3 regions of the Variovorax raffinosi genome follow, and region 1 is predicted to be linked to each of the others. Evidence: riboswitches for the same ligand, from Rfam matches in the RefSeq annotation. Region 1 holds a riboswitch; each other region holds the start of a gene.

Region 1 (4,092 bases):
GCGGGACCGTGTCGATGCGCGCGGCGCTGGCGACCAGCACGGCCTGCGCGGTTTGCCCGGAAAAGCCGGCGAGCGTGGCCCACAGGCAGCGGATCGAGGCGGCATCCAGCCCGGCCGTGGGCTCGTCCAGCAGGAGCAGCGGACGCCCCGACGCCAGCCCGGCCGCCATCCAGACCTTGCGCTTCGAACCCGTCGAGAGCATGTACATCTTCTTGTCCAGGTGCGGCGCCAGGGCGAAGCCTTCGACCAGGGCCTGCCATTTTTCTTCGCTGAAATGCGGGTTGCCCTTGTTCAGGGTGGCCGTGCATTCCCGGGGCGTGACCTCGTTGAACCGGTCCGTCGTCGGGTCGACGAAGAACACGTTCTGGCGATAGGCCTCGGGTGCGTTGTCCAGGCGCGCGCCGGCCGCCGTCAACCGGCCGGTGGCGGGCAGCGTCCCCGCGATCACCTGGAGCAGCGCGGACTTGCCGGTGCCGGTGTCGCCGTACAAGAGCGTGACACCCGGGCCGATGGCGGCGTTCCAGCCGGCGGCGAGTGCGGGTTGACCCGGATAGGCGAAGCCGAGGTCCTGGATCTGGAGAAGGGGGAGGGGAGAGGCGGTCGTATTCACGCGCCGGTTTTAACCCATCGGGCTGAGGCGGCTGGCTACCATTCGCGCATGAAAAAACTCCTCACCATCGGCGCCGGCACATGGCTCGTCGCCCTGGGGCTCGCGGGCCCCGCCGTGGCCGCGCCTTCGGCGCAGGTCTTCGTCGCGGTCAAGGCGCCGGAGTCTGTCGATGCCGACTGGCGCGCCCATCTGTGCGCCTTGCTGCCCCAGCCCTGCGACGCCAAGGCGCTGACGCTGCACCGGCCGCGCGGTGGCGCGAGCGACGACTACATGGTCATTTCGGAAAAGCCCCTGGCCATGGCGCGCCTGAAGCGCGACGCCGCCAACGCCACCTGGCAGCTCGATCGCCTGCACGACTTCTCGACCTACGTGGGCTCGCTGCAGCAGGACCGCAAGAGTGGTGACCCCGAGGTGTATCTCACGCTCGCGCCGGCGCTGTATCCGCTGGCCGAAGGCCGATGGGCCGTGGCCGTGACGCAGCGCCAGTCCGAGAGCTATTCGGGCGGTGGTGCTTCGTATGTCACCGCCGATTTCGTGCCGCTCGACACACCCGCCGGGCAGCCGGCCAAGGCCGCGCACGAAGGTATTCCGTACTGGTGCTCGCAGTCGATCCGAGCCTGCTTCAGCGAGAAGGAATACAAGACATCGAAGCACTGCCAGGACGAAAGCCGGGGCAGCCTGCGCATCGCCTACGACGAGCCCGCCAAGGCCGGCGGGCCTTATGTGTGGCGCTACACATGGCTGCAAAGCGACTGGCCCGCGCACACCGGCCCCAGCGCGAACAAGCGCACCACCGTCAGCTTCACCGACGACTCGACCGAGAAGCCCGGCTTCTGCGGCGGCGGTCTGCAGTAGTTTTTTTCGACGTACTACCCAGCCCGAGTGGCACGCAAACTGCTTAGAGAAACTGATCCAGGAGAAATGCCGGCTCGATGCTTCGAGTTAGTGCATTACCGAAGGCGATAGCCCAGAACGCTCAGGTCCCAAGACTGGATTTTTTCTAACGCTGGAGAGCGTTGCCCGGCGCCGTTCAAGGTGCCGAGGGCAGCCGCCGAAGGGGCAAGCCATGTGCGATGTGCGCGCATGGTGAATCTCTCAGGCCAAAGGACAGCAGGGGCACCCCGCGCCAACGCGCGGCGTGTCCTTGTTCGCTTCCGGAGCCTGTGTCCATGACTTCCATCCGAGCGCCTCGCGCGTCCCTGCCATCGGCCTTGCCGTGGCGGTGGCCCGCGCGTGGCCGAAGCCTTTTCACGTTCACACCTTCCCCATTTCTTTCACCGGAGAACTGAAGCATGCTGTCTAGAAAATCCCTGATGACAACGATCCTTGCGGGCGCGCTGTTCGCCGCCGCTTCGGCGAGCAGCTTCGCGCAGGACGCGGGCAAGGTGCTGCGCCTGGTGCCGCAGTCCGACCTGAAGATCCTCGACCCGATCTGGACCACCGCCTTCGTCACGCGCAACCACGGCTACATGGTCTACGACACGCTCTTCGGCGTGGACGAACGCGGCAAGGTGCTCCCGCAGATGGTCGACAAGTACACCACCAGCGCCGACGGCAAGACCTGGAACTTCACGCTGCGCAAGGGCCTCGCCTTCCATGACGGCAAGCCGGTCACCTCCGACGACGTGCTCGCCTCGCTCAAGCGATGGGGCCAGCGCGACGGCCTGGGCCAGAAGATGTTCGCCGCCATGGACAAGACCGAGGCGGTCGATGCCAACAGCTTCAGGTTCGTCTTCAAGGAGCCCTTCGGCATGGTGCTCGATGCGCTGAGCAAGCCTTCGTCGAACCCGCCCTTCATCATGCCGGCGCGCGTGGCCGCCACGCCGGCCGACAAGCAGATCGACGACGCCACCGGCTCCGGCCCCTACATCTTCAAGAAGGACGAATACCGCCCCGGCGAAAAGATCGTCTACCTGAAGAACACCAAATACGTGCCGCGCGCCGAGGCGCCTTCCGGCACGGCCGGCGGCAAGAACGTGTACGTCGATCGCATGGAATGGATCGTCCTGAAGGACGCACAGACCCAGGCCAATGCGCTGGCCAACGGCGAGGTCGACATGATCGAGTGGGTGCCGTCCGAGCAGTACACCGCGCTCAAGAACAACCCCGCCATCACGCTCGACAGCCCCGTGTCGAAGGGCTCGTTCGCGCTGCACCTGAACCACCTGATCCCGCCTTTCGACAACCCGAAGATCGCGCAGGCCGCCTTCATGGCCATCAACCAGGAGGCGCTGATGCGCGCCCAGCTCGTGCACAAGGAGCTGTACAACAGCTGCGCTTCCATCTACCCCTGCGGCTCGGCCTTCGCGTCCGACAAGACCGGCTACTTCACCGGCAAGCCGCAGTTCGAGAAAGCCAAGGCGCTGCTCAAGGAAGCGGGCTATGACGGCAAGCCCGTGGTGCTGATGTACCCGGCCGACTTCGCGGTGCTCAACAAGTTTCCGCCGGTGATGGCGCAACTGCTCAAGCAGGCCGGCTTCAACGTCGACATGCAGTCGATGGACTGGCCCACGCTGGTCACGCGCCGCGCCAAGAAAGACCCGGTGGCCAATGGCGGCTGGAACCTCTTCATCACCGGCTGGGGCATTGCCGACAACATGAACCCGATGTTCTTCGCGCCGCTCACGGGCAATGGCGAAAAAGGCTGGTTCGGCTGGGCCACCGACGACAAGCTGGAGCAGCTCAAGTCCGACTTCCTCGCCAGCAGTGAGGAACCCAAGCGCAAGGAACTGGCCACCGCCATCCAGCAGCGCGTGTACGACACCGGCATCTACGCGCCCATCGGCGAATACAAGCCGCTCACGGCCTACCGCAAGGGCGTGGTGAGCGGCGTGGTGCGTTCGCCGGTGGCCGTGTTCTGGAACCTGAAGAAGAACTGACGCGGCTCGAATCAGGGAGTCACCCATGCTGCTCTTTCTTGCACGCCGCATTCTCTCGACCGTGCCGGTGCTCGTCATCGTCGCGCTCATCGTGTTCCTGATGCTGCGGCTCGCGCCCGGCGACCCGGCCGCCGCCATCGTGGGCGACAGCGGCACCAGCGAGAACATCGCCCGGGTGCGCGAGCAGCTGGGGCTCAACCAGTCGCTGCCGGTGCAGTTCTTCCACTGGAGCGCGCAACTGCTGCAGGGCAACCTGGGCGAGTCGTACTTCATGAAGAAGACGGTGGTGGAGCTGATCGGCCAGCGCATCGAGGCCACGGTGTCGCTCGCGGCCGTGACGCTGGTGGCGACCATCCTCATCGCGGTGCCGCTCGGCGTGATCGCCGCATGGCGCCACGGCGGCTGGCTCGACCGCATGCTCATGGGCTTCTCGGTCATGGGCTTTTCGATACCCGCGTTCGTGATCGGCTACGTGCTCATCTGGATCTTCGCGCTGCACCTGCAGTGGCTGCCGGTGCAGGGCTACCAGCGGCTGAGCCAGGGGCCCTGGCTGTGGATCAAGCACCTGATCCTGCCGTCGGTCACGCTGTCGATCATCTACGT
Region 2 (4,092 bases), on a different contig from region 1:
TGCACCGCGCTGCTCGGCCTGGCGATGTTCCTGCCGTTCGCGGCACAGGTCACGCTGGCGCAGGACTACCTGCCGCGCAACCCGGCCACGGCCAGCGGCATCACGCTCGGGCTGGCGCTGTCGGTGGGCGGGCTGGTGTCGCCGCTGTTCGGCATGCTGTCGGATGCGCGCGGCCTGGGTGTCACGCTGACGGCAGTGCTCTGCGTGCTGTGCGTCGCGACGGTGCTGGCCTTGCGGCTGCGCAACCGGCCACCGGTGATCGCGCCGGCCGACCTCGAAGGGGCCGCGACCGCCTGAACGGGCGTCGATTCGGTCCGGGGCGGGTTCGCTGCCAGAATCGGCGTCGCTTTCAACGCTGATAACTGACAAAGAGGGAACCGCGCCATGAATCGATTCGTCACCTGTCTTCTTGCCGGGGGCCTGCTGTCCACGGCGGCCTTTGCCGCCACGCCGGCAGCGACCACCACGCCGCCGGCCGCACCGGCAACGCCTGCGGCAGCCACACCGGCACCGCCGCCCGCACCGGCGCCAGCCGCAGCACCTGCGGCGGCACCCAATGCCGGCATCGCCGAAGTGGAAACCGCCGTGCGTGCCTGGGCCGCCGCCTGGTCCGCCCGCGACGTGGACCGCTACCTTGCCGCCTATGCGCCGGACTTCACGCCGGCCCGCAACCAGGACCGCAAGCGCTGGGAGGCCGAGCGCCGCACCCGCATCACGGGCAAGTCGAAGATCAGCGTGACCATCGACGACCTGGTGATCAGCGTCAGCGGCCAGACCGCCAGCGCCCGCTTCAAGCAGGTCTACCGCGCCGACAAGCTGAACCACACCGACCGCAAGACGCTGGAGTTGCAACGCGTGGGCAACCAGTGGCTGATCCGCAAGGAAAGCATCGGCGCCTGACCTGCGCCCAGAGGCCTGTTGGCGATTTGTCCCTGTAAGTGAAACAGGTTCATGAAGATGTCACCGCCAGCCACGATGCTGCAGCCCTCGATCTCCGAAAGCTGTGGCTGCCATGTTTCCCACCAAGACCGACAAGGCGCGCGACGAACTCCAGGGCGGCCAGCGCACGCTCAGCCAGCGTGAGCGCGCGCTGCTGCTGATGGCCGACGGTCGGCGCTCGCTGACCGACTTCAGCCCGCTGTTCACGAACCGGGGCGAAGCCGAGCAGGCGATCCATGCCCTGGTGCAGCGGGGCTATCTGGAAGACCCGCAAGCCGCCGCCATGGCCGCCGCGCAAGCGGCGGCACAGGCTGCAGCGGCCGCGCAACCCGCGCCGCTGCCCGCCGCCGAGCCGATCCACATCGCGACCTCCACCGACACCTTCGACGGCAAGCGTTCGCTGGCGACCACGCGCATGTTTTTGTTCGACATCTGCGAGCGCATGTTCGTGCGGCGCGACCCCAAGTTCGCGCTGCAGATGCGCGACGCCCTGCGCGAAGCCCGCGACCGCGAGGCCATGCTGACCATCGCCGCGCTGATGCTCAGCGAAATCGAGAAAAGCGCCGGGGCGGAACGGGCCGAATCGCTGCGCGAGCGCATCGACAAACTGTTGCCTCCGGCCGAGGTCGTGCACTGAAGCCCGAAGCCGCGGCCCGCGCGATCCACTACACTCGCCCGGGTCAGGAGAGAGCCCCGCGCGACGGGGCCGCCGAAGGCGCAGGGGTTTCCCGAACGCTCAGGCAAAAGGACTGACAAGGCGCCGGTGCAAACCGGCGTTTCCTTGCTGGAGAGAGGCCATTGCATGCATGCATTGCACCGGCCCACCGAAGGAGCAAACCCCGATCGTGGGGCGAATCTCTCAGGTAAAGAGGACAGCAGGGGTAGCCCGTGGCGTTGCAGCCATGGATTTCGACTGCCCCTTTGGAGTGCCTCCTGGTGACTTCCTCCGCTTCCGCCGCCCCACTTCTCAAGACGCCGCTCTACGACCTGCACGTGGAGCTTGGCGCCCGCATGGTTCCGTTTGCCGGCTACTCGATGCCGGTGCAATACCCCGCCGGCCTGATGGCCGAGCACAAGCACACGCGCGATGCGGCCGGCCTGTTCGACATCTCGCACATGGGCCAGTTGCGGCTGGTCGGGCCCGACGCGGCCGCCGCCTTCGAGACCCTGATGCCCGTCGACGTGATCGACCTGCCCGCCGGCAAGCAGCGCTACGGCCTGCTGCTGAACGACGACGGCGGCATCCTCGACGACCTGATGTTCTTCAACGAAGGCAACGGCTCGATCTTCGTGATCGTGAACGGCGCCTGCAAGGTCGATGACATCGCCCACATCCAGCGCCGGATCGGCGCGCGCTGCGAGGTTCAACCGCTGCCCGACCACGCCCTGCTCGCGCTGCAGGGCCCGCAGGCCGCCGCCACGCTGGCGCGGCTGTCGCCCGGCATCGAGCGCTTCGTGTTCATGACCGGCGGCGCGGTGCAGATCGGCGGCATTGCCGCCTTCGTCACCCGCAGCGGCTACACCGGCGAAGACGGCTTCGAGATCTCGGTGGCCGCCAAGGACGCCGACGCCCTCGCCCGCCTGCTGCTGGCCCAGCCCGAAGTGAAACCCATCGGCCTGGGCGCACGCAATTCGCTGCGGCTCGAAGCCGGCCTGTGCCTGTACGGCAACGACATCGACACCACCACCACGCCGGTCGAGGCCTCGCTGAACTGGGCGATGCAGAAGGTGCGCCGCGCGGGCGGTGCGCGCGAAGGCGGCTTTCCGGGCGCGGCAAAGATCCTGGCGCAGCTCGCCGCCGCCACCGCTGGCGCCGCCGGCCACACCGACCACGACACGCTCAAGCGCAAGCGCGTCGGCCTTGTCGCCCTCGAACGCATCCCGGTGCGCGACGGTACGCTGCTGCAGTCCTTCGAGGGCCAGGACATCGGCGTCGTCACCAGCGGCCTGCTCGGCCCGACGGCCGACCGCTGCATCGCCATGGGCTATGTGGCCACCGCCTTCGCCGAACCCGGCACGCGCGTGCAGGCCATCGTGCGCGGCAAGCCCGTGCCGATGGAAGTCTCGACCATGCCTTTCGTGCCCACCCGCTACTACCGCGGCTGAGCAACGGCAGACCCGGCTAGGCTCTGCACCCCGATCATCATTTTTTCCACGAGGAGTTTTCTCATGAGCATCAAGTACACCAAGGACCACGAATGGGTGTCGACCGAGGGCGGTGCCGTCACCGTCGGCATCACCGTGCACGCGCAGGATGCGCTGGGCGACGTGGTGTTCGTCGACCTGCCTGAAGTCGGCAAGACCTTCGCGCAAGGCGAAGTTGCCGGCGTCGTCGAATCGGTGAAAGCCGCCGCCGACGTGTTCATGCCCGTGTCGGGCGAGATCATCGAAGTCAACGAAGCGCTGCGCGCCGACCCGTCGCTGGCCAACAGCGACCCGCTGGCCAGCGGCTGGTTCTTCAAGGTCAAGCTGAGCGAGCCCGCGCAGCTCGACGCGCTGCTCGACGCCGCCACTTACGACAAGTTCGCCGCCGAATCCTGATCCGCTGAGTTCTTCAGCCACCTTCCTTCTTCTCCCCAAGCCTTCACCGCCATGCCGATTCCCGCCCTTCCCTCTTTGCAAGAACTAGAGAACGCCGAAGAATTCCTCGCCCGCCACATCGGTATCGATGCAGCGGACGAGGCGCGCATGCTGCCGGTGATCGGCTCGGAAACGCGCGCGGAACTCATCGACGGCATCGTGCCCGCGGCCATCCGCCGCGCACGGCCGATGCGCCTGCCCGCACCGGTGACCGAAGCCGATGCGCTGGCCGAACTGAAGGCGCTGGCGTCGAAGAACAAGGTGTTCAAGAGCTTCATCGGCCAGGGCTACTACGGCACGCACACGCCCGGCGTGATCCTGCGCAACGTGCTTGAAAACCCCGCCTGGTACACCGCCTACACGCCCTACCAGGCCGAGATTTCGCAGGGCCGCATGGAAGCCCTGCTCAACTTCCAGACGATGGTATGCGACCTCACGGGCATGGCCATCGCCAACGCATCGATGCTCGACGAAGCCACGGCCGCCGCCGAGGCGATGACGCTGGCCAAGCGCAGCGTGAAGAGCAAAAGCAACGTCTTCCTGGTGTCGGGCGACTGCCATCCGCAGACCATC
Region 3 (4,092 bases), on a different contig from region 1:
GCCGGCGAAGAAGGCGCTCAGGCCGGCTGCAGTGTGCGCGGCTGAGGCGCGGGCATGCCGGTGAACGCGAAATCGACCTCGGGCACCAGCCCGCTCACGATCCGCGCGATCGACTTGCCCGAGCCGCAGGCGTGCGTCCAGCCGAGCGTGCCGTGGCCGGTGTTCAGGTACAGGTTCGGCAGTTTGGTCTTGCCGATCAACGGCACGTTGCTCGGCGTGGCGGGGCGCAGGCCGGTCCAGAACTGCGCCTGCGTGGTGTCACCGGCGCCGGGGAACAGTTCTTCGACGCGCCGCACGATGGCTTCGCAGCGCACGCGGTTCAGGTCGCGGTCGTAGCCGTTGAGTTCGGCCGTGCCGGCGATGCGCAGGCGGTCGCCCGATTCGGAGGTGTAGCGCGAGAACACGAGCTTGAATTCGTCGTCGGTCAGCGAGACCTGGTGGGCCTTGGAGGCGTCCTTCACCGGCAGCGTCACCGAATAGCCCTTGGCCGGGTAGATCGGCAGGCGGATGCCCAGCGGCGCGGCGTAGAGTGGGCTGAGCGAACCCATCGCGAGCACGAAGGCGTCGCCGCGGATGCGCTGGAAGCGGCCTTCTGCGTCGGTGGCTTCGACGTGGTCGATGGTGCCGCCGGCCTCGCGCAGGGCGGTCACTGTGTGGCTCATCAGGAACTTGACGCCGGCTGCGGCGGCCAGGCCCACGAGTTCGCGCGCGAAGCGGTTGGCGTCACCCGATTCGTCTTCGGCCGTGTAGGTGGCGCCGGCCAGCTTCGGACGGATGTGGGCGAGGGCGGGCTCGAGCTTCACGGCTTCGTCGGCGGAGATCACGAGACGTTCGCAGCCCAGGGCGCGCATTTGCTCGGCGGGCTTGAGGGCGCCGTCGAATTCTTTTTGCGTCGTATAGAAATGCAGGATGCCCTGGGTGCGCTGGTCGTAGTTCAGGCCGGTGTCGCGGCGTAACTGCTGCAACGTGTCGCGGCTGTAGGTGCCCAGGCGAACGATCTGTTCGATGTTGTGCCGGGTGCGCGCCGGCGTGCATTCGCGCAGGAACTGCAGGCCCCAGAGCCACTGGCGCATGTCGGCGCGGATGCGGAACAGCAGCGGGGCGTCTTCCTTGCCCAACCATTGCAGCACCTTGAGCGGCGCGCTCGGGTTGGCCCAGGGTTCGGCGTGGCTGACCGAGATCTGCCCGCCGTTGGCGAAGCTGGTTTCGGCGGCGGGCGTGGCCTGCCGGTCGATGACGGTCACTTCGTGGCCGAGTTGCTGGAGGTAGTAAGCCGAGGTCACGCCGAGCAGGCCGGCGCCAAGAACGATCACGCGCATTTCAAGTACCTTTGAGGTTGCAGCGCTTGAATGGCGGGCGTGGTGTGCTATTGAATCAATAGCAAGCAACCGGACGACCGCCGTCCAAGTTGCCGCTCCCCCTGTCCTCGGTACCTGAGAGATTCACCCTGCTGCACCCGCAGCGGGTTTGCTCCTTCGGTGCACCACCGCCATGTTCAGTGGGGTGGTGGCTCTCCAGACGGCTGTATCAGTTGGTGCAGTACAGATCCCTTGTTCGGACCGACCTGAGCGTTTATGGGAGTTTGCGCCTTCGGTAGGGCCACCGGGGTGGCCCGCTCTCCTGCAGTGGGGGCGATTGTAGGCGGGGCTTACACGGACGCCAACTCCGCGATTTCAGCCTGTCTGGCCGATGGGATAATCGCCCGTTGATTTGTCACGGGGCAAATCGTTCCACAACAACAGGGGACCCCATGATTCTGGTTACCGGCGGCGCTGGCTTCATTGGCGCCAATTTCGTACTCGACTGGATCGCGAACAGCGACGAGCCGGTCGTGAACCTCGACAAACTGACCTACGCGGGCAATCTCGAGACGCTCGCGTCGCTCAAGGGCAACCCGAATCACATCTTCGTGCAGGGCGACATCGGCGATAGCGCGCTGCTCGACCGCCTGCTGGCAGAGCACAAGCCGCGCGCCGTGGTGAACTTCGCCGCCGAGTCGCATGTCGACCGCTCGATCCATGGTCCGGAAGACTTCGTCCAGACCAACGTGCTCGGCACCTTCCGCCTGCTCGAATCCGTGCGTGGTTTCTGGAGCGCGCTGCCGGCCGACCAGAAGGCCGCCTTCCGCTTCCTGCACGTGTCGACCGACGAGGTCTACGGCTCGCTCTCCAAGACCGACCCGGCCTTCACCGAAGAGAACAAGTACGAGCCCAACAGCCCGTACTCGGCCAGCAAGGCCGCCAGCGACCACCTCGTGCGCGCCTGGCACCACACCTACGGCCTGCCGGTGCTGACCACCAACTGCTCGAACAACTACGGCCCGTTCCACTTCCCCGAGAAGCTGATCCCGCTGATGATCGTCAACGCACTGGCCGGCAAGCCGCTGCCCGTGTATGGCGACGGCATGCAGGTGCGCGATTGGCTCTACGTGAAGGACCACTGCAGCGCCATCCGCCGCGTGCTCGAGGCCGGCAAGCTCGGCGAGACCTACAACGTGGGCGGCTGGAACGAGAAGCCCAACATCGAGATCGTCAACACCGTGTGCGCACTGCTCGACGAGTTGCGCCCCAAGGCCGACGGCAAGCCGTACAAGGAACAGATCACCTACGTCACCGACCGCCCGGGCCACGACCGTCGCTATGCCATCGATGCGCGCAAGATCGAGCGCGAACTCGGCTGGAAGCCAGCAGACACCTTCGACACCGGCATTCGCAAGACCGTCGAGTGGTACCTCGCGAACAGCGAGTGGGTGCGCAATGTGCAAAGCGGCGCGTACCGTGAATGGGTGGAGAAGCAGTACGACGCGAAGGCTGCGGCATGAAGTTGCTGCTGCTGGGCAAGGGTGGGCAGGTCGGCTGGGAACTGCAGCGCAGCCTGGCGCCGTTGGGTGAATTGGTCGCGCTCGATTTCGACAGCACGGATTTCAATGCCGACTTCAGCCGTCCCGAGGAACTGGCCGAAACGGTGCTCAACGTGCGTCCTGACGTGGTCGTTAATGCAGCGGCGCATACCGCTGTCGACAAGGCCGAGAGCGAGCCCGACTTTGCGCGCAAGCTGAATGCCACGTCGCCGGGCGTGGTGGCCGAGGCCGCGCAGCAGATCGGTGCGCTGATGGTTCACTACTCCACCGACTACGTCTTCGACGGCAGTGGCAGCAAGCCCTGGAGGGAAGACGACGCAACCGGGCCGCTCAGCGTGTATGGGCAGACCAAGCTCGAAGGCGAGCAACTGGTGGCTGCGCACTGCGCGAAGCACCTGATCTTTCGCACGAGCTGGGTTTATGCCGCGCGCGGCGGCAACTTTGCCAAGACGATGCTGCGGCTCGCCAAGGAACGCGATCGACTGACCGTCATCGACGACCAGTTCGGCGCGCCGACCGGTGCCGAGTTGCTGGCCGACGTGACGGCGCACGCCATTCGCGCGACGTTGCAGGATCCGGCCAAGGCGGGTCTCTATCACGTGATCGCGGGCGGCGAGACATCGTGGTACGGCTACGCGAGATTCGTGCTCGAGATGGCGCAGCAGGCCGGCGTCGAACTCAAGGCCGGGCCGCAGGCTGTCGAAGCCGTACCCACCAGCGCGTTCCCGACGCCCGCCACGCGGCCGCACAACTCGCGCCTTGACACCACCAAGCTGCAGACGACCTTCGGACTGCGCCTGCCACCCTGGCAGGAAGGCGTCGCGCGCATGCTGCGCGAGACGCTCTGAGATTCACACGAGAAGAAACGCATGACCACAACGCAACGCAAAGGCATCATCCTGGCCGGTGGCTCGGGCACTCGCCTGCACCCCGCGACATTGGCGCTCAGCAAGCAACTGCTGCCGGTGTACGACAAGCCGATGATCTACTACCCGCTCAGCACGCTGATGCTGGGCGGCATGCGCGACATCCTGATCATCAGCACGCCGCAGGACACGCCGCGGTTTCAGCAGTTGCTGGGGGATGGGAGTCAGTGGGGCATCAACCTGCAGTACGCGATACAGCCGAGCCCTGATGGACTGGCACAGGCGTTCATCATCGGGGACAAGTTCGTGGGGAACGACCCCAGTGCGCTGGTGCTGGGTGACAACATTTTCTACGGCCATGACTTC

The links. Region 1 has a riboswitch for glycine ahead of ACSFB7_RS20190 (ABC transporter substrate-binding protein). Riboswitches for the same ligand answer to the same signal wherever they lie in the genome.
Region 2: another riboswitch for glycine. It lies ahead of gcvT (glycine cleavage system aminomethyltransferase GcvT); the one in region 1 lies ahead of ACSFB7_RS20190 (ABC transporter substrate-binding protein).
Region 3: another riboswitch for glycine. It lies ahead of ACSFB7_RS08375 (D-amino acid dehydrogenase); the one in region 1 lies ahead of ACSFB7_RS20190 (ABC transporter substrate-binding protein).

The regions. Positions count from the first base shown of each region.
Region 1 covers NZ_JBPJZR010000006.1:358,987-363,078, reverse strand. Annotated here, with positions in the region: gene ACSFB7_RS20200 (ABC transporter ATP-binding protein) at 1-610, opposite strand, end outside; gene ACSFB7_RS20195 (hypothetical protein) at 659-1,465, shown strand; glycine riboswitch at 1,607-1,731, shown strand; gene ACSFB7_RS20190 (ABC transporter substrate-binding protein) at 1,924-3,489, shown strand; gene ACSFB7_RS20185 (ABC transporter permease) at 3,515-4,092, shown strand, end outside.
Region 2 covers NZ_JBPJZR010000001.1:1,130,575-1,134,666, forward strand. Annotated here, with positions in the region: gene ACSFB7_RS05375 (MFS transporter) at 1-297, shown strand, start outside; gene ACSFB7_RS05380 (L,D-transpeptidase Cds6 family protein) at 385-900, shown strand; gene ACSFB7_RS05385 (hypothetical protein) at 1,013-1,576, shown strand; glycine riboswitch at 1,611-1,701, shown strand; glycine riboswitch at 1,714-1,825, shown strand; gene gcvT (glycine cleavage system aminomethyltransferase GcvT) at 1,873-3,045, shown strand; gene gcvH (glycine cleavage system protein GcvH) at 3,109-3,480, shown strand; gene gcvP (aminomethyl-transferring glycine dehydrogenase) at 3,532-4,092, shown strand, end outside.
Region 3 covers NZ_JBPJZR010000002.1:492,470-496,561, reverse strand. Annotated here, with positions in the region: gene ACSFB7_RS08375 (D-amino acid dehydrogenase) at 18-1,319, opposite strand; glycine riboswitch at 1,411-1,528, opposite strand; glycine riboswitch at 1,533-1,633, opposite strand; gene rfbB (dTDP-glucose 4,6-dehydratase) at 1,751-2,821, shown strand; gene rfbD (dTDP-4-dehydrorhamnose reductase) at 2,818-3,708, shown strand; gene rfbA (glucose-1-phosphate thymidylyltransferase RfbA) at 3,730-4,092, shown strand, end outside.